Linked DNA regions of Tistrella mobilis. The main gene of each other region encodes a partner of the protein of the gene in region 3 in a complex. Links are inferred from orthologs where the notes say so. Each region holds a gene or a part of one and is shown on either strand. Other genes may lie near its edges.

Region 1 (6,303 bases), 1.6 Mb from region 3 along the record:
AGGGCGAGGTGCTGGAGACCAGCGATCATCGTCCCGACGCCGCGGCGATCCGTGCGGCCCTGCCGGACTTCCTGGGCGAGATCGACCAGGTGCCGCCGGCCTATTCGGCGATCAAGCTGGCCGGCCGGCGCGCCTATGCGCTGGCCCGGGCCGGTGAGACGCCCGAGATGCCGGTGCGCCGGGTGCGGATCGATGCGTTGGAACTGCTGGAGATCCTGGACGCGGACCATGCCCGCTTCCGGCTGGCCTGCGGCAAGGGCACTTATGCCCGGGCGGTGGGCCGTGATCTGGCGCTGGCACTCGACACGGTCGGACACCTGTCGATGCTGCGGCGGACCCGGTCGGGCGCATTCGGCGAAGCCCATGCAATCACTCTGGAAAAGCTCGAAGCGCTCGTGCATAGTGCCGCGCTCGACACCCATCTGTTTCCGGTCGAGACCGCGCTGGACGACATCCCGGCGCTGGCCCTGACCGGTCCCGAAGCCGATGCGCTCAGAAACGGGCGCCCGCTGCGGGATATGGCCGTTCCCGAAGGACGACTGGTTCGTGCGACGCTCGACGGGCGCCTGGTGGCGCTCGCCCGGGCCGAGGACGGATTGCTTCGTTCGGTGCGCGGCTTCAACCTCGGCGCCACCAGCGCCGCCTGATCAAGGAAGGACACCCGATGTCGATCACCAAGTCGCGCAAGACCGAGCTGGTCACCGAATATGCCCGCGGCACCAATGACACCGGTTCGCCGGAAGTCCAGGTCGCGATCCTGACCGAGCGGATCCGCAACCTGACCGAACACTTCAAGACCCATGCCAAGGATATCCACTCCCGGCGCGGCCTGCTGAAGATGGTCAGCCAGCGCCGCAAGCTGCTGGACTATCTGCGTCGCAACGACGAGGCCCGGTACAAGGAAGTCATCCAGCGCCTGGGTCTGCGTAAGTGATCTGATGGCCGGAGGGGGGGCGATCGCGTCCCCCCTTTTGTCATCCGGGGCCACCTGACGCACGGGGGTGTGTCCTATCGCAGCGGATGGATCTGCCATCCGCCGCCGTGCGGGAGATTAAAGGGGGAGAGGACCCGCTCCCCGGCCGACGGATCCACCGGGATCCGCCTCTGGTCGAACCGGGTCCCGGCTCGCGGCTGTCATGGGATGGCGCGCGGCATGTCGTCGCCGTCGGGGCAGGTGGAGTGATCAGGAACCCCCGACGGAGCATGCGGCCGGTCCGGATTTCGTTCCGGATGCGGCCGCGACGCGGATCGCCGCCCGGCCGGATGAGGCCGGGAACGCGCCCCGGAACGAGAACGGGCGCAAGGTCAGGCGGTCCGCCCGCGGGACCCCCCGTCCCGGCAGATGGCCGGGCGATGGGCAGAAACGTTCGGGATGTTGGAGGCCAGGGTCCGGCGGAGCCCGGCCCGCAACACCCGGAGCGCCCCGCCGATGGAATGGAAGAGAGAGACGAGATGTTTACGATCTATCGCAAGGAAGTCATGTGGGCGGGGCGCAAGCTCACCTTCGAGACCGGGCGGATTGCGCGCCAGGCCGATGGTGCCGTGCTCGCCACCTACGGTGAGACTGCCGTGCTGGCGACGGTGGTCGCCGCCCGCGAGCCGAAGCCCGGCGTCGACTTCTTTCCGCTGACGGTCAATTACCAGGAGAAGGCTTTCGCCGCGGGCAAGATCCCCGGCGGCTTCTTCAAGCGTGAGGGCCGCCCGAACGAGAAGGAGACGCTGACCTCGCGTCTCATCGATCGCCCGATCCGCCCGATGTTCGCCGATGGCTATCGCAACGAGACGCAGATCATCTGCACCGTGCTGAGCCACGACACCGAGAATGACCCCGACATCGTGTCGATGGTGGCAGCCTCTGCCGCTCTGACCATTTCGGGCGTGCCTTTCCTGGGGCCGATCGCCGGCGCACGTGTCGGTTACATCAATGGCGAGTACGTGCTGAACCCGCTGCGCTCGCAGATGGGCGACACCGCGCTCGACCTGGTTGTCGCCGGTACCGACGAAGCCGTGCTGATGGTTGAATCCGAGGCCAAGGAGCTGACCGAAGAGGTTATGCTGGGCGCGGTGATGTTCGGTCATGAAGGCTTCCAGCCGGTGATCGATGCGATCATCGACCTCGCCGAGGAGTGCGCCAAGGACCCCTGGCCGCTGCCCGAGAACCCGGCCGCCAAGGCCGTGGCAGCCCGTGTCGAGGCCGTGGCCCGTCCGGGTCTGGAAGAGGCCTATCGCCAGGTTGTGAAGCAGCAGCGCCAGCTGGCGGTCAAGGCGGTCAAGGAGAAGACCGTCGAGACCCTGGTCGCCGGCGAGGGCCTTGAAGCCCAGCTGGTCTCCGGTGCGTTCAAGGCGCTCGAAGCCAAGATCGTCCGTGGCCGGATCCTGAAGGAAGGCGTGCGCATCGACGGCCGCGACCTGAAGACCGTCCGTCCGATCGTCTCGGAAGTGGGTGTGCTGTCGCGGGCCCACGGCTCGACGCTGTTCACCCGCGGCGAGACCCAGGCGCTGGTGGTCACCACGCTGGGTACGGGCCAGGACGAGCAGATCATGGACATGCTTGAGGGCGAATACCGCGAGCACTTCCTGCTGCACTACAACTTCCCGCCCTATTCGGTGGGTGAAGCCAGCCCGATGCGCAGCCCCGGCCGCCGTGAGATCGGCCATGGCAAGCTGGCCTGGCGGGCGCTGCGCGCCGTGCTCCCCGAGAAGTCGGCCTTCCCCTACACGATTCGCATCGTGTCGGAGATCACCGAGTCGAACGGCTCGTCGTCGATGGCCACCGTCTGCGGCAGCTCGCTGTCGATGATGGATGCGGGCGTGCCGCTGGCGCGACCCGTCGCCGGCATCGCCATGGGTCTGATCAAGGAAGATGACGGCTTCGCGGTGCTGAGCGACATCCTCGGCGACGAGGATCATCTTGGCGACATGGACTTCAAGGTGGCCGGCACCGATCAGGGCATCACGGCCCTGCAGATGGACATCAAGATCACCGGCATCACCGAAGAGATCATGAAGGTCGCGCTGGGCCAGGCGCGCGACGGCCGTCTGCACATTCTGGGCCGTATGGCCGAGGCGTTGGGCGGTGCGCGTGAGGAGGTCAGCTCCAATGCGCCGCGGATCACGACCATCTCGATCCCCAAGGACAAGATCCGCGAAGTGATCGGCACCGGCGGTAAGGTGATCCGCGAGATCACCGAGCAGACCGGCGCCAAGGTCGATATCGAGGATGACGGCACCATCCGCGTCGCCGCGGTGGACGGCAAGGCGATGGATGCCGCGATCAACTGGATCAAGGGCATCGTGGCGGAGCCCGAGGTCGGCACCATCTACACCGGCAAGGTGGTGAAGGTGGTCGAGTTCGGCGCCTTCGTGAACTTCATCGGCACCCGCGACGGCCTGGTCCACATCTCGGAGCTGTCGGCCCAGCGGGTCAACCAGGTCACCGACGTGATCAACGAGGGTGACGAGGTGAAGGTCAAGGTGCTCGGCATCGACGACCGCGGCAAGGTGAAGCTCTCGATGCGCGTCGTCGATCAGGCGACCGGCGAGGAGCTGCCCGATACCCGTGAGCCTCGCGAACCCCGCGGCGATCGCGAGCCGCGTGGCGATCGTGAGCCCCGCGGTGACCGCGAGCCGCGTGGCGACCGCGAGCCCCGTGGTGACCGGGATCGCGGCGACCGTCCGCGCAAGCCCCGCGGCCCGCGCTGATCGCGCGGCCCCGCATTCCGTGATATGACGACGCGCCGGCCGGTGGCCTTCCCTTCAGGAAATCGCCGGCCGGCGTCGCCATGTCTGCCGACTGCCTCGCTTCCAGGGCGCGTGCCTGCGGGTGCGGTGCAAAAAACCACGGCGGGCAGGGCTGGACTTCATGGAAAACCATGGCCAGTTAACCGGCGAACCTGCCCAAGGCCTGGTCCCGAGGCCCGGCCATGGGCGGATCGGTTCGAACGCATCGGCGCGGATCGGACGGCGGAACCGCCGGCCCGGGCCGTCGCTTTGAACAAAAAGAACGCAAGGACGAGTAGCGGAGGCATCGTGAAGCCCTTGAACCCCATCCTCCTGTCCGGACGGGAAGTCCTGCCCTTGGTCGAAGGCGGGAAAGGTGTCGCCGTGTCGAACGGCGAAAGCTCCGGCGCGTGGGCTGCAGCCGGCGGCGTGGGGACGTTTTCGGGTGTGAATGCCGACAGTTTCGACGCCGACGGCCGCCCGATCCCGCAGACCTATTACGGCAAGACCCGCCGCGAGCGGCATGGCGAGCTGGTGGCCTACGGCATCCGCGGCGGCATCACCCAGGCGCGCATCGCCCACGAGCTGGCGGGCGGCGAAGGCCGGATCCACGTCAATGTGCTGTGGGAGATGGGTGGCGCCGAGACGGTGCTTCAGGGCGTGCTGGAAGGGGCCAAAGGCCTGATCCACGGCGTGACCTGTGGCGCCGGCATGCCCTATCGCGTGGCCCAGATTGCCGCCGAGCACGGGGTCTACTACTACCCGATCGTCTCGTCGGCCCGCGCCTTCCGGGCGCTGTGGAAGCGTGCCTATCATCGCTTTGCCGAGTACCTTGGCGGCGTGGTGTACGAGGATCCGTGGCTTGCCGGCGGCCATAACGGCCTGTCGAATGCCGAGGACCCGCGCGAGCCGCAGTCGCCCTATCCGCGTGTGCGGGAACTGCGGGAGCTGATGAAAGAGATCGGCATCCCCAACGTGCCGATCATCATGGCCGGCGGCGTCTGGTATCTGCGCGAGTGGGAGCACTGGCTGGATGACCCCGAGGTGGCGCCGGTGGCGTTCCAGTTCGGTACCCGGCCGCTGCTCACCAAGGAGAGCCCGATTTCCGACGCCTGGAAAGAGCGGCTGCGGACGCTGAAGCCGGGGGATGTCTATCTGCACCGCTTCAGCCCGACCGGCTTCTATTCCTCGGCGGTCAACAACGACTTCCTGCAGGAGCTCCGCGGCCGCAGCGATCGCCAGATCGCGTACACCACCGAGCCCGTGGGCGATCATGAGGTGGCGCTGCCGATCGGTGCGCGCGGCCGTCCGGTCTATGTCACGGCGCATGATTTCGAACGCGCCCAGGGCTGGATCGCCGACGGTCATACCGAAGCGATGAAGACCCCGGACAGCACGCTGATCTTCGTCGACCCTGCCGCGGCGAAGCAGATCCATATCGATCAGATCGACTGCATGGGGTGCCTGTCGGCCTGCCAGTTCAGCAACTGGGCGGCCAACGAGAAGGGCACCACCGGCCGTCGGGCCGATCCGCGCAGTTTCTGCATCCAGAAAACGCTTCAGAACATCGCCCATGGCTCGGATGTCGAGCACGAGCTGATGTTCGCCGGCCACAACGCCTATCGTTTCGCCGAAGATCCGTTCTACTCGAACGGCTTCGTCCCGACCGTGCGTCAGCTCGTCGAACGCATCCGCACCGGTGACTGATGTGCATCTTCCGGCCGGAGATCGGGGGGCTTCCCCGGTCTCCGGCCTTGCACTCAGAATGGAACGCACCTAAATTCCTGGCTAACTGACCGTCCCTACGCGACTTTCCCATGGCGCGTCGCGGACCTTCAACAAGACGAGAGCCGGGAATGTCCACCAACCGCACCTATACCGCCGTGCTCGAGAAGCTCAAGGCCGCCGGTCTCCGGCCGACCAAGCAGCGTCTCGCTCTGGCGCGCCTGCTGCTCGACGGCACCGACCGTCATGTGACGGCCGAAGAGCTGCACCGCGAGGCGCAGGCGGCGGCGCTCCCGGTGTCGCTGGCCACCGTGTACAATACGCTGCACCAGTTCACCCAGGCTGGGCTGCTGCGCGAGCTGGTCGTCGACAGCGGCCGGTCCTATTTCGACACCAATGTCAGCCACCATCATCATTTCTTCTATGAAGACGGCGGCCATCTCCAGGACATCCCCGGGGATGCGGTCCAGATCGCCCGTCTGCCCGAACCGCCGGGCGATGCCTCCATCGCCCGTGTCGACGTGATCATCCGCGTCCGCTGATGCCCGGCATGGGGGCGGGGCGGCGGGATCACGAACCGGAGAGCCACGGAGCCAGTACCCCATGACCGACCGTTCCGACGACCGCATCCCGGCCGCCGAACCGCCGCTTGGCGGCACGCGCACCGAGGCCAATCTGATCCGGGCCTTTATGTCTGAAGCGGCCGCCAATCGCCGCTTCCTCTATTTCGCCCGTCAGGCCGATATCGAGGGCTTCAACGACGTGGCCGCGGTGTTCCGGTCGATTGCCGAGGGCGAGACCGGTCATGCCCTGGGCCATCTGGAATTCCTGGAAGAGGCGGGGGGCGACCCGGCGACC
Region 2 (6,135 bases), 900 kb from region 3 along the record:
CACAGCCATGATCACGGGCATGGGCATCACGACCACGGCCATGCCACGAAGGTGACCACAGCCGTCGATCTGGTTGGCGGCACAGGTGCCGACACGGCCCGCGCCGCCTGGCAGATCGGCAACCGCCATCGGCCGGCGCAGGTGGTCGACGGCTGGCGGATCCGCACGGCGGATGAGCCGCTGGTCCGCCGTATCGCCGCCGCCCTGGGTTTGCGGATCCTGCCCGCCGCGGACACCTTCGAGCCTGAACCCGGTGCCTATGCCGATCACGCCCATCACCACTGATCCTGCCATGACCACCGAAGGACAGGTTCTGCTGTATGGCTGGCCGGGTGGCCCGGAGGCCCCCTTAGTGGCGGCAGGCCCACGGGCTCTGCACCGGCTGCTTGCCTGGACCAGCCCCAGCTTCCCCATCGGGGCCTTCAGCTACAGCCATGGGCTGGAACAGGCGATCGAGGATGGCACAGTCGGCACGGCAGAGACCCTGGCCGGCTGGATCGGTGGCGTCCTGCGTTTCGGGGCCGGGCGGACCGATGCCGGCTTCGCCGTGCGTGCAGCCCGCCAGGCACAGGCGGGTGACATGGCCGGGCTCGTCGAGACCGCGATCGTCTCCTCAGCCCTGACGCCTGCCGGCGAGCGGGCATTGGAAGCGCGACAGCAGGGTCGGTCATTTCTGGAAGCCGTGGCGCGTGGCTGGGCGCTGAACGAAGCCGCGGACTTGGCGGCACGGCTCGACGCCGCAGAAGTACCGGCCACCCTGCCGATCGCCGCGGGCGCCTGCGGCGGATGGGCAGGTCTGCCCGAAGACATGCTGATCGAAGCCTTCGTTCACGCTTTCGCCGCCAATCTCGTCTCCGCCGGGGTCCGGCTGGTGCCACTGGGACAGACCGATGGCCAGCGGGTGCTGGCAGCGCTGGGTCCCGTGATCGGTGCGGTGGCCGCTGCGGCCCGCGCCGGCCCCGAGGCCGCTCCGGGTGGGGCTGCGATCCTCGCCGACATTGCCGCTCTCAGACACGAAACCCTTTATTCCAGGCTGTTCCGCTCATGACGACGCTCGCCCCCGCGCCCATCCCGCTCACCCCTCAGGGCAGCTCCCGGCCGTTGCGCATCGGCGTCGGTGGCCCCGTCGGCTCCGGCAAGACCGCCCTTCTCGAAGTGCTCTGCCGCAGGCTGCGCGACAGCTATCGGATCGCGGCGATCACCAACGACATCTACACCCAGGAGGACGCGCAGATCCTGACCCGGGCCGGCGCCCTGGCGCCGGAGCGGATCATGGGGGTGGAAACGGGCGGATGCCCGCATACCGCCATCCGGGAAGATGCCTCGATCAACCTCGCGGCCGTGGCCGAGATGAGCATACGCTTTCCCGATCTCGAACTCATCTTCGTTGAAAGCGGCGGCGACAATCTGTCGGCCACTTTCTCGCCCGAACTTGCCGACATCACGATCTATGTGATCGACGTGGCGGCAGGCGAGAAGATCCCGCGCAAGGGCGGCCCCGGCATCACCCGCTCGGATCTGCTGGTGATCAACAAGGTCGATCTGGCCCCCCTGGTCGGCGCCGATCTCGGGATCATGGAGCGGGATGCCGCCCGCATGCGCGGCCGCCGCCCCTTCCTGTTCACCAACATGAAGAGTGGCGCCGGAGTCGACGCCCTGATCGCCCGCCTGCTGGACCTGGGCGGGCTGGATGATCGTCTCGGCGTGTCGTCCGCGGCGCCGCTGGATGTCGCAGCGGCCAGAGCCGAGGCCGCTGCCTGATACGGATCAGAACCGGACGACGCCACCACGGCCGGGCACCGGGACGTGGTCGTTCGGCTGGAGCGTCGTGCGCGGCCCCATTGCGGCCTGGGTCGACCAGACCCCTCGCAGATAGACGAGAAGCGCCGTCACCGTGGCGAGTTCACCCGGTGTGAAGACAGCCTGTCGCTACCCGTTTCGCCGTGGCTGCTCTGTGTGGCGCTCTATCTGGCCAAGCTGGTCACGATGGTCGTCTTCAGGCAGCAGGTCAGCGCCCGAGTACTCGACCACGAGTCGCAGCGACGGAGGGCGGACTGGATCTCACCGCAACCGGGCTACAGGCGCCGGTTGCGGGTCTTGTGTTCGCCGATGCCGTCAAGGCACGCACCACGCCTGGGGAGCAGGGAGCAGGGAGTAGGCCAGTGTGATGGGTTTGCGGCAGCTGGGTACACCACCCTCGGGCCCGCATGCTGCTATCCCCAGCGACAGCACCACGATACGGGCTGTCTGTGAAGGCTTTGCGCGCGACGGATGTGACGCCCCGCTGCCCTGAGCAGACCTGTTCCATACAGGGAGGGAGCCGGAACCAACGGGATCAGGCGGAGATCACCGGACCGTAAGCCGCCTCCAGCCGGGCCAGGGGCTCCGGCCGTGCGACGAAAATGAAGTTGTTGACATAGACCCTGTCCGGCAGCCGGCGGGTTCCTTCTGCATTCAGGGCCGAGCAATCCTGAAGCCGGGCGATATCAAAACCCGCCATATCATGCAGACGACCGTCAAGCAGATAGAGGCCGCGATAGCCGATCGGCCCCAGCAATGCCTGAAGCTCCGCCAGGGTGCCCGGGGTATGGCGCTCTTCGGCCTCAATCAGCAGGGTGGGCCGATTCGCCTTCAGAGTCTCGATGGCTCCGCGAAGTGCCGTGCCCTCGAAGCCCTCCACGTCGATCTTGACGAATCCCACGCGTCGACCGCGGCCGATATCTGCCTTGAGATCGTCAAGCCGCCGGACAGCGACGGCAATGTGCAGCATGCCCGGCGTACTGACGCTTCGCACGGCCTCCTCCTTCATTGAGGCGAGGCCGGATCCGGCCTCGGGCACATGCAACACCGCTTCTCCCTCGGCATCACCGAGCGCCATCGGCATGAGCACCAGCCGCCCCTCGCGAAAATCCCGGGCGAAGCGGGCTTTCAGCACCTTGCTCATGGTCGGATTCGGCTCGAAGGCCACGACGCGTCCGGCGGTCTGCAGCATGGGCGCCGTATAGGCGCCGTAATTGGCGCCGATGTCATAGGCATCGGCATCCGCCTCGGCCAGAATCGGCACCAGCTCCAGTTCCTTCTCGCCGTAATCCGGGGCCATACGGTCGCGGAAGTCTATCAACCGGGCATAGAGCCGGGGCATCCGTCGTTCGATGATGGTTTTCAGGCCGGCCACGGCAGAGAATCCCTTGATCGTATGAGCGATAACGACGAACTCCCTAATCATAACACGGTTGTCGGCAGGGAGGATGTCTATCGATGCCGCAGTGCGACAGCATGGGATACTTGCCCCGGGGCCCGGGCCAGCCGATGATCGGATCATGACCCAGAGATCCGCAGATACCAGCTTCGATGGCCGAGGCCCCCACGCCCCAGATCCACGGATCCAGGCGCTGATCGCCTATTGGCGATCACGGCGCATGGGACGCCCGATACCGCTCAGACGGGATTTCGATCTGCTGGTCGATATGCCAAGGGTTCTCCCCAGCCTTCTGATCATCGAGCGCATGGCCGATGGCGCCTTCCTGCACCGCTATGTCGGCAGCGTCATCGTCGCCCTGGCCAAACGCGATGCCACCGGCCATCTCGTCGACGGTATCTGGTACGGCCATCGCTGCGCCGACATCCTGCGCGCCTATGATCGTGCGATTGATGAGGGCACCCTCATCTGGGGCGTCGATCGCGCAACCTGGCCGGATGGAGAGTGGCGCATGGCAGAGTGGCTGATCATGCCGCTTGCCCGCGTGGATGGCACGCCGGCCTGGATCGCCACCTATACCGTCGTGCTTGACGGGCCGGTGACGTCATATCGGCCGCAGGTTCGCATCCTGAGAGACTGATACCGTCGCCGCTGCCACCGGAAATGCTGGACCAGGATCGAGCCGATGATGCCACCGGTGTCACCTTCTTCGGTCGTCAGATGACGGCGCGGGGCCGGGCCGGCCTCTTCGCTGGCAGCATCGGCGCCGGCATCGCCGGCCAGGATGCCGCTGACATCGGGCGAGCTGCCACTTCTCGTGCTTCTGCTGCCGCCCGGCGGCATGGTTGCGCTGGCACTTACCCCCTGCCGGGCCCCGGCCTGCGCCCGAAGACGGCGAAGGCCCGTCCGGATCACTCCGAACGGGCCTCCAGACAGGTCCTGATCGCCGACGATCAGCGGCGCGCGAGGGCCTTCAGCGCCCCGCGACCGGCGTAATAGCCGGTGTCACCCAGGATTTCCTCGATACGGATAAGCTGGTTGTACTTCGCCAGACGATCCGAGCGCGACAGCGAGCCGGTCTTGATCTGGCCGCAATTGGTGGCAACCGCCAGATCGGCGATGGTGGTGTCCTCGGTCTCGCCCGAGCGATGCGACATCACCGCCGTGTAGCCGGCACGATGGGCCATATCGACCGCACGCAGCGTCTCGGTCAGGGTACCGATCTGGTTGACCTTGATCAGGATCGAGTTCGCAAGGCCCTTCTCGATGCCCTCGGCCAGGATCTGCGGGTTGGTCACGAACAGGTCGTCGCCGACCAGCTGGACCTTGCCGCCGATGGCCCGGGTCAGTGCTGCCCAGCCGTCCCAATCCTGCTCGGCCATGCCGTCCTCGATCGACACGATCGGGTAGCGCGCGACCAGATCCTCGTAGAAACGGACCATGTCGTCGGCGCCGAGCACCCGGCCTTCGCCGTCGAGATGATACTTGCCGTCCTTGAAGAATTCGGACGAGGCCGCGTCGAGCGCCAGCACCACATCCTCACCCGGAGTGTAGCCGGCAGACTCGATCGCCTTCATGATGAAGTCGATGGCCTCGGCATTGCTGCCAAGATTGGGGGCGAAGCCGCCCTCGTCGCCGACATTGGTGTTGTGGCCGGCCGCCGACAGCTGCTTCTTCAGGTGGTGGAACACTTCGGCGCCCGTACGGATGGCATCGGCGATGCTGTCCGCGGCCACCGGCATGATCATGAATTCCTGGATGTCGATCGGGTTGTCGGCATGGGCACCGCCGTTGATGATGTTCATCATCGGGACCGGCAGAGTATGCGCCATGACGCCACCGACATAGCGGAAGAGCGGCCAGCCGGCCTCTTCCGCCGCGGCCCGGGCAACGGCCAGGCTGACGCCCAGGATCGCGTTGGCGCCCAGGCGCGACTTGTTCTCGGTGCCGTCCAGCTCGATCAGCGCCTGATCGATACCGATCTGGTCCTCGCCGTCATAGCCGATCAGTTCGTCCGAAATCTCGCCCATCACGGCTTCGACGGCCTGCTCGACGCCCTTGCCCAGATAACGGGCCGTGTCGCCGTCGCGCTTCTCGACCGCTTCGCGGCTGCCGGTGGAGGCGCCGCTCGGCACGGCGGCACGGCCGATCGCACCGCTTTCCAGCTCGACATCGACCTCGACGGTCGGGTTGCCGCGGCTGTCGAGGATCTCGCGGGCACGAATATCGACGATGGCAGTCATGGGATGTCTCGCTCTCCGTTCAGGGCAAGGGGCCGGGGCAGACTGTCGAGGACAGCAGGCTGTCGACAGAAGGTAGGCAGGACGAGAATGAACGCCGCCCGTGACGATCAGGTGTCGGGGCGGCAAAAGATCAGACGGCCAGCGGACGGGCCTTGGCGGCCGCATCGAAAACCATCCAGTCGGCGACCATATCGGGCAGCGCCTTCAGAGGTACCATGTTCGGGCCGTCGCTCGGCGCCTTGTCGGGGTCGGGATGGGTCTCGGCGAAAATCGCCGCCACGCCGACCGCCGCCGCCGCACGCGCCAGCACGGGCACGAATTCCCGCTGCCCGCCGCTGCGCCCGCCCAGGCCGCCCGGCTGCTGGACCGAATGGGTGGCATCGAACACCACCGGGCAGCCGGTGCGGGCCATGATCGGCAGGCCGCGATAATCGGTCACCAGGGTGTTGTAGCCGAAGCTGACCCCGCGCTCGGTCAGCATCACATTGGGATTGCCGGCGGCATCCAGCTTGGCGACCACATTGGTCATGTCCCAGGGCGCCAGGAACTGGCCCTTCTTGACATTGACCACCCGGCCGGTCTTTGCCGCCGCGACCAGAAGATCGGTCTGGCGGCACAGGAAGGCCGGGATCTGCAGCACATCCACCGCCTCGGCGGCGATGGCACACTGTTCGGGCAGATGCACGTCGGTGA
Region 3 (7,333 bases):
ATGCGCTGACCCGCTCGCTCGGCAATTTCGACATGGTCACCGTTCCCGGCACCGGCGGTGCGGCGGCGCTGGATGCGCTTTCGACCGTGCGCACCGGCACGACCCTGCCGGTGGCCGGCCAGGATGCCGTACAGTCGGGCATTCTGGCCATCGACCAGTATGGACAGGCGGTCGCCTGCACCTTCACCCAGGGCGCCCCCTTCGGCACCGGCCGGATGGGGGACGATACCGGCATCATCGCTGCCCGGCCGCTGGATCCCGCGGCCACCGCCTCGGGCGCCGCGGTGCTGGCGGTCAACACCAACATCTACAAGCCCTATATGGCCGCGACGGCGACCGGCGAGGGCGCGGTGCCCGCGATGAGCCGGCTGATCGGCAGCTTCTATGGCGGCGAGCCGCTGGATGACTCGCTTGCCGCCGCGGCCACGGCCGGTGCCGATATCGGTGCCGCCGCCTGCACCAACGGCATTCCGTCGGACGATCAGCGCTGCAATGCGATCGTCTCGCCCTCGTCGTCGGGGCTGGCCATCCGCTGAGCTGTCGCTCGGGCGGTGCGCCGCAGACGGCGATTGATCGTATCGCGCACCTGGTATGGCCGGGATTATGAACTTATGGTTTCATAATCCCGGTCATATCTGTTGCGCCCCGTGCAGGTCGTCTTCCCCCCGGGGGCACGGCCCCTGCAGAAGGATACCCCATTCCATGCCCGTTTCCCGTCGCTCGCAGATCCCTCCGTTCCACGCGCTGGAGGTGCTGGCTGAAGCGAATGCGCTTGAGGCCGCCGGCCGTCACATCATCCATATGGAAGTCGGCCAGCCGTCGACCGGCGCGCCTGCGCCGGCGATCCGTGCAGCCCGCGCCGCGCTTGACGGTCCGGCCTTCGGCTATACCGAGGGGGCCGGGCAGCCGGCGCTGCGCCGGCGGATCGCCGAGCATTACCGGTCGTGGTACGGGCTTGAGATTCCGATCGAGCGCATCCTGATCACCCATGGTGCCTCGGGCTGCTTCACCATCGCCTTCCTGGCGGCTTTCGATGCCGGGGCGCGGGTGGCGATGGCGGAGCCGGGCTATACCTCGTACCGCAATGTGCTGAAGGCGCTCGATATCGAGGTCGTGTCGATCGAGACCGGGCCCGAAAGCCGCTTTCAGCCGACCATCGCCCATCTGGAGGCGCTGGAGAAGCCGATCGACGGGCTGATCGTCGCCAGCCCCTCCAACCCGACCAGCACCACGCTGAAGCCGGAAGAGCTGGAAGCTCTGGTGCGCTATTGCGAAGCGAAGGGCATCACGCTGATCTCGGACGAGATCTATCACGGTCTGACCTATGGTGCGCCCACCCGCAGCGCGCTGAACTTCTCTCAGGCGCCGATCGTGGTGAACAGCTTCTCGAAGTATTTCGCCATGACCGGCTGGCGCATGGGCTGGATGGTGGTGCCGGAAGACATGGCCCGCACGGCCGAAAAGCTGGCGCAGAACTTCTTCCTCTCGCCCTCGGCCGTTGCCCAGATCGCCGCCACGGCCGCTTTCGACGGTTATGAAGAGGCCGGGATCGCGGTACAGCGCTATGCCGAAAACCGCCGGATCCTGCTCGACGGCCTGCCCAAGGTCGGGCTCGGACGGATCGCGCCGATCGACGGCGCCTTCTATGTCTGGGCCGACATTTCCGACTACAGCACCGACAGCATCGATTTCTGCCGTCGCATGCTGCACGAAGCCGGCATCGCCGCCACCCCCGGCGTCGATTTCGACCCGTTCAAGGGCCATCACTATCTGCGCATGGCCTTTGCCGGGGCGACCGAAGAGATGGTGCAGGTGGTCGACCGGCTGGATGGCTGGATGCGCCGCAGTTTCGGCGTCGGCAAGGTCGCCTGACCAGACGGACGACAGCTGCCCGGACAAAAAACAGGGGCCGCCGGTTCGACCGGCGGCCCCTGTTTTTGTCCGTGGCCGGAGCCGGCCTGGGGCCGGCTCCGGATCCGGGTGGTCAGCTGCGGCCGCGAGAGGCCCACCAGCCGCGGCGCGGGCGCGCGGGCGCACCTTCGGCCTCGATCACCGTCACCGCCGGCTCGTCGTCGCCGGCCGGCTGCGGTGCGGCATCCGTACCGGTTTCCGCCGCGGTTTCGGTGGCGGTGGTCGGTTCGGTGGCGGTGGTCGGTTCGGTGGCGGTGGTCGGTTCGGTGGCGGTGGCCGGTTCGGTGGTGGCGTCCTCGCGGAAGGGCGGCTCCAGCGGGGCAGCCGGGGCCTCGGCGGCTTCGGCCACCGCGGCGGCGGCCGGCCCGTCGATCACCGGCGGCTCGGCGCCGGTTTCCACGGCGGTCACGACCAGGGCCGGCTCGGCCGCCTCCACCGCAGGCTCCGCCTTGCGGCGGCGGCGCGGCTTCGGTGCCTCGGCGGCCGCACCCTCCACCGGCTCGGCCGCCTTGGCCTTACGGGTGCGGGTGGTCTTGGCCGGGGTTGCCGCCTTGGCGGTCTTGGCCGCAGCGGTTCTGGTGGTCGCAGCCTTGGTCGTCGTCGCCTTGGCGCGCGTCGCCCGCTTGCGGACGGGGGCCTCTTCCGCAACCACCTCGGCATCGGCCGGGGCGTCTGCGGCGGTCCCGGCCACCTTGCGGCGACGGCTCGGCTTCGGCGCAGCCTCGGCCTCGGCGGGTGCCTCGGCTTCGGTCTCCGCCTTCACCTTGCGGCGGCGCTTCGGCTTCTCGGGCGCCGCGGCGACCGGCTCTTCGGCCACCACCGCATCGGCCACGACCACGGCATCGGCTTCCGGCACCAGATCGGCACCGACGGCCTCGGGCTCCGCAGCGGGATGCCCGGTGGCCGCTGCCTCTTCAGCCGGCGCCTGTTCCGCCACCACGCCGTCTTCGGCCTGCCCGTCTTCGGCCTCCACGTCTTCAGCCTGAGCCGCTTCAGCCGGCACCTCGTCAGCGCGGGCTGCCTCGACCGGTTCCTCGTCGACCGCCGCTTCATCCGCGGCGGCTTCGGCCGGTGCCGTGTCGCTCACCGGTGCCGGGGCGGCTTCGGCCTCGGCCACCGCCTCGACCTCCGCCACTGCATCGACGTCGGGCTGCCGCCGGCGACGGCGACGGCGACGGCCGCGACCCTCTTCGGCTTCGGCAGCTTCGGCCGCAGGAGCTTCGGTCACCGAGGCTTCCGCCACCGGGGCCTCTGCCGCAGCATCTTCGGTCACCGGCTCGACGATTTCGGCCGCCGCCACCGGGGCCTCGGCCTCGGCTTCGGTCACCGCATCATCTGCCGCGTCCGCGTCCCCATTGTCGTCATCGGCAGCCTGGACGTCGGTGCGGGCCTCGCCATTGCCCGGCCGGCGCCGGCGACGCCGGCGACGGCGGCGGCCATTCTCCTCGGCAGTCCGGGCCTCTTCGGCGCTCTCGCCGCCGGCCACGGCTTCCGTGCCCGAGGCGCCAGTGTCCGAGGCGCCAGTGTCCGAGGCGTCAGTGTCCGAGGCGTCGGTCTCGCCGTCGGTCTCGTCCTGATCATCGCCCTCGGCGTCGGTCTGATCGTCGCCCTCGGCGGCCGACAGGGTCTCGTCGTCACGCCGCTTGCGCCGGCGCGACCGGCGGCGCCGCTTGCGGCGGTTCCGCTCTTCCTCGCTCTGGCTGTCGGCCTCGGGCCGGGGCTCGGCTGCGGCCTCGCTGCGGGCTTCGGCGGCGGCCTCTTCCTCGGCCATCGCCTCTTCCTCGGCCTCGGCTTCCGCGACCTCGGCGGCGATGCGGGCGGCATCGGCATCGGCGGCGGCGGCGGAGGATTCGGCGGTCACCGGGCGCTCGGCGGTTGCCGGCCGCTCGGGGATCTCACCTTCCTTGCGCTGACGGGTGCGCTCCAGCTCATAAGGCATGGGCGGCGTCAGATTGTCGGCGGCCTCCACCACCACGCGGAAGACGTAGCGGGCCTCGATATCCGCCAGCATGTCGCGCTTGTGGTTGAAGATGTAGAGCGCAACCTCGGTCGGCACGCGCAGCACCAGCTCTTCGGTACGTTCGCGGATGCCTTCCTCTTCCACCGCACGCAGGGCGGCAAGCGCCGTGCTCTCCACCGACCGCACCAGGCCGGTGCCGCCGCAATGCGGGCACTGCATGGTGCTGGCCTCGATCAGCGACGGGCGCAGCCGCTGGCGCGACAGTTCCAGCAGGCCGAAACCGCTGATCCGGCCCAGCTGGATGCGGGCGCGATCGGCCTTCATCGCCTCCTTCAGGCGCCGTTCGACCGCACGGTTGTTCTTGCGGTCGTCCATGTCGATGAAGTCGATGACGATCAGCCCGGCCAGGTCGCGCAGGCGCAGCTGGCGGGCGACCTCGTCGGCGGCCTCAAGATTGGTCTTGAGCGCGGTCTCCTCGATGTTCCGCTCGCGGGTGGAGCGGCCCGAATTGACGTCGATCGCGACCAGCGCCTCGGTCTGATTGATCACCACATAGCCGCCCGAGGGCAGGCGCACGGTGGGGGAGTGCATCGAGGCGAGCTGGGTTTCGACCTGGTAGCGGTGGAAGAGGGGGATGCGGTCGCCATACTGCTTCACCAGCCGCGCGCGGCTGGGCATCAGCATCCGCATGAACTCCTTCGCGGCGCGATAGCCGTCGCCGCCCTCGACCAGCAGTTCGTCGATGTCGTTGGAATAGATGTCGCGGATCGACCGCTTGATGATATCGGCCTCTTCATAGATCAGGGCCGGGGCGCGCGACGACAGGGTGCGCTCGCGGATGTCGTCCCACAGCCGCGAAAGGTATTCATAGTCGCGCTTGATCTCGGTCTTGGTGCGCTCGGCGCCGGCGGTGCGCAGCACCACGCTCATGCCGGCGGGGGTGCCCAGCTCGGTCAGGGTCTCGCGCAGCTTCTTGCGGGTGCGGGCATCCGAAATCTTGCGCGAGATGCCACCGCCATTGGGCGTGTTCGGCATCAGCACGCAATAGCGGCCGGCCAGCGAAATATAGCTGGTCAGGGCCGCACCCTTGGTGCCGCGCTCTTCCTTGGCCACCTGAACCAGGATCAGCTGCCGCTTCTTGATGACTTCCTGGATCTTGTACTGGCGATGCGGCTGCAGCCGCCGCCGGCTGGCACCGCCGGCCGCGATGTCGTCGACGTCGGAACCGCCGACTTCCTCGATCTCGGGGCCTTCGCCGGCATCGGCACGCGCCTCGCGCTCGGCATCCTCTCGTGCCGCCTTCTCGACCTCGCGGACCAGCGCCTCGCGATCCGCCAGCGGGATCTGGAAGTAGTCGGGGTGGATCTCGCTGAAGGCCAGGAAGCCGTTCCGGTTTCCGCCATAATCGACGAATGCGGCCTGGAGCGACGGCTCGACCCGGGTCACCTTGGCGAGATAGATGTTCCCCTTCAGCTGCTTCTTGGTCGAGGTTTCGAAATCGAATTCTTCAAGCCGGTTGCCGTTGGTGACGACCACCCGCATCTCTTCGGGGTGGTTCGCGTCGATCAGCATACGCTTCGTCATCGAGCGTGGAACTCCGGATATGACCGCAACGGGCGCCGGCCATCGTCAGGCGGCGCAGATCCGTCGGGCAGGATTTGGAGGAACGACGCACGGGGCTGCGGCCGTCGGCTGCGCCGGTGCCGGTGAAGGCAGCGGCGGCAGGCGGCACGGTCAGGCCCGGTGTCGGATGGCAGGGAAACGGCGCGAAGACGACGGAACGCGTACCGCCGAGCGATCGGCGGCAGCTGTAGCCTCTCAGGCTGTGCACCGGACGCTCAGACGGATGTGGCATCAGAAGACGCCTCAGGGTCCGCGCGACCGACGCTCTGCGCGAAACCGCGCGCGTCGTTCATGACCGTTCCTTGTTGGTCGGGGGGGCGCACCGCGTAATTGCCGCACACTCCGCTCCGCCACCGCGTCACAAGGATTTCGCTCTCCGCCGGCCGGCCTGGCCACGCATGATGCGAGGCCGGCATGCCCTGGGTCGTCGTCGTCCTGCCTCGCGGCGGGTTCAACCGTCGGCCGGGGGATGCTCCCTCCCGGAGCGGCGCGGTCCGATAAACTCGGTCCGATGCCTCCGGCCATACGGAATTCCGGCACGACCCGTCCGGCAGAAGGCCTCTCTCTGATACGAGAGGTGCCGGTGACCGAAGCGGAACGCGCGGCCGCACTATAGAACAGGTCGGAGCCCTTCCACAATCGCGCTGTTGCAATCCGGCGACAGGGCAAGCGCGTGTTGCGCGCGCATGCGGCCACACGGACGCGCCCTGCGGCAGCCGCATCCGGCCGGGGATCGGAGGGGCGGGAGTCTCCCGGCGGACACAACCATTTGTCCGAGTTCACCCCCGGTGCCAACAACATGGATAAACGCATTGAAAGATTGGGCGACTTCCGCCTATAAAACGAAGGAGTCGCTGGTTGCGGTGTCATCGGAGCTGCCCGTTTTCGGGCGGTTTTCGGGCGGCGCGGCCGGTCAGAGGATCAGCCGCCGACGCCTCCTGGAGCCGTCACATGTCCGCGCCTGCCATTCGCCAGACCGCCGACCATTTTTGCCGCGTCTCCGCTGCGCCGCCGTCCCGGCCGGGCCGGATGGCGAAACGTGTCGTCGGCTGGATGCTGGTCTGCCTGCTGGCGCTGGTCTCGGTGATTGCCGGGCCGCTGCCGGGCATCGGTCCGGAAGAGGCGGCCGCCGCCGAAACCGCCCGCGCGGTCGGCCTGCGCTTCGGCATGCATCCCGACAAGACCCGGCTGGTGATCGATCTGGATCGCCGGGTGGATTTCCGCGCCTTCACCCTGTCGGGCCCCGACCGGGTGGTGATCGATTTCCGCAACCTGGACTGGCAGATCCTCGACAAGGGCGAGAATTCCGGGGCCGGGCTGATCGCGCGCTATCGCGTCGGCCTGTTCGAACCCGGCGTCTACCGCATGGTGCTCGACCTTTCCCAGCCATCCCAGATCGATTCGATGTTCGTGCTGCCGGCCCAGGACGGGCTGCCGCCGCGTTTCGTGGTCGATCTGTCGCGCACCTCGGCGCAATCCTTCGCCCGGACCACGCTGAAGGGGGAACCGGAAGACCGGTTCGACGGCACCAAGGTCGCCGCCGCCCCGCAGCCGCCCGCGGGCCAGGCAGCCGTTGCCGCAGCGCCGATCGTGCCCGATGCGGCCCGGCCGCGCGCCCGGACCGACGGCCGGCGGATCGTCGCCATCGATGCCGGCCATGGCGGCATCGATCCGGGCGCGATCGGCATCACCGGCGTGCAGGAGAAGTCGATCACGCTCGCCATGGCCAAGGCCCTGGCCCAGGAGCTTGAGAAGACCGGCCGCTACAAGGCCGTGCTGACCCGCGACCGCGACATCTTCATCCGGCTGCGCGACCGGGTTGCCATCGCCCGTGCCGCC

The links.
Region 1: the proteins of P7L68_RS20390 (region 3) and pnp are in contact, whole or in part, in a cryo-EM structure (PDB 9QH0), measured with the Escherichia coli proteins. The link is inferred for Tistrella mobilis from one-to-one orthologs.
Region 2: the proteins of P7L68_RS20390 (region 3) and eno are in contact, whole or in part, in a solved structure (PDB 2FYM), measured with the Escherichia coli proteins. The link is inferred for Tistrella mobilis from one-to-one orthologs.

What each region holds. Positions count from the first base shown.
Region 1 is NZ_CP121017.1:4,897,184-4,903,486, forward strand. What follows is about bases 1,072-4,077. They hold pnp (polyribonucleotide nucleotidyltransferase), read left to right. Parts: upstream 1,072-1,452; coding sequence 1,453-3,702; downstream 3,703-4,077. Other genes in these bases: P7L68_RS27720 (NAD(P)H-dependent flavin oxidoreductase), read left to right, coding at 4,030-4,077. Also shown: tRNA pseudouridine(55) synthase TruB, read left to right, coding at 1-647; rpsO (30S ribosomal protein S15), read left to right, coding at 665-934; more of P7L68_RS27720, read left to right, coding at 4,078-5,427; iron response transcriptional regulator IrrA, read left to right, coding at 5,577-5,987; P7L68_RS27730 (rubrerythrin family protein), read left to right, coding at 6,049-6,303. UniProt on the Escherichia coli protein: Involved in mRNA degradation. Catalyzes the phosphorolysis of single-stranded polyribonucleotides processively in the 3'- to 5'-direction. Also involved, along with RNase II, in tRNA processing.
Region 2 is NZ_CP121017.1:2,372,193-2,378,327, forward strand. The notes cover bases 3,298-6,135. They hold eno (phosphopyruvate hydratase), read right to left. Parts: upstream 5,443-6,135; coding sequence 4,153-5,442; downstream 3,298-4,152. Other genes in these bases: P7L68_RS16560 (FkbM family methyltransferase), read right to left, coding at 3,298-3,322; P7L68_RS16565 (PAS domain-containing protein), read left to right, coding at 3,321-3,839; kdsA (3-deoxy-8-phosphooctulonate synthase), read right to left, coding at 5,573-6,135. Outside these bases: P7L68_RS16545 (hypothetical protein), read left to right, coding at 1-285; P7L68_RS16550 (urease accessory protein UreF), read left to right, coding at 293-1,048; urease accessory protein UreG, read left to right, coding at 1,045-1,761; more of P7L68_RS16560, read right to left, coding at 2,336-3,297. UniProt on the Escherichia coli protein: Catalyzes the reversible conversion of 2-phosphoglycerate (2-PG) into phosphoenolpyruvate (PEP). It is essential for the degradation of carbohydrates via glycolysis.
Region 3 is NZ_CP121017.1:3,270,563-3,277,895, reverse strand. What follows is about bases 1,785-5,820. They hold P7L68_RS20390 (ribonuclease E/G), read right to left. Parts: upstream 5,456-5,820; coding sequence 1,985-5,455; downstream 1,785-1,984. Other genes in these bases: P7L68_RS20395 (pyridoxal phosphate-dependent aminotransferase), read left to right, coding at 1,785-1,872. Also shown: P7L68_RS20400 (gamma-glutamyltransferase), read left to right, coding at 1-536; more of P7L68_RS20395, read left to right, coding at 703-1,784; P7L68_RS20385 (N-acetylmuramoyl-L-alanine amidase), read left to right, coding at 6,524-7,333. UniProt on the Escherichia coli protein: Endoribonuclease that plays a central role in RNA processing and decay. Required for the maturation of 5S and 16S rRNAs and the majority of tRNAs. Also involved in the degradation of most mRNAs.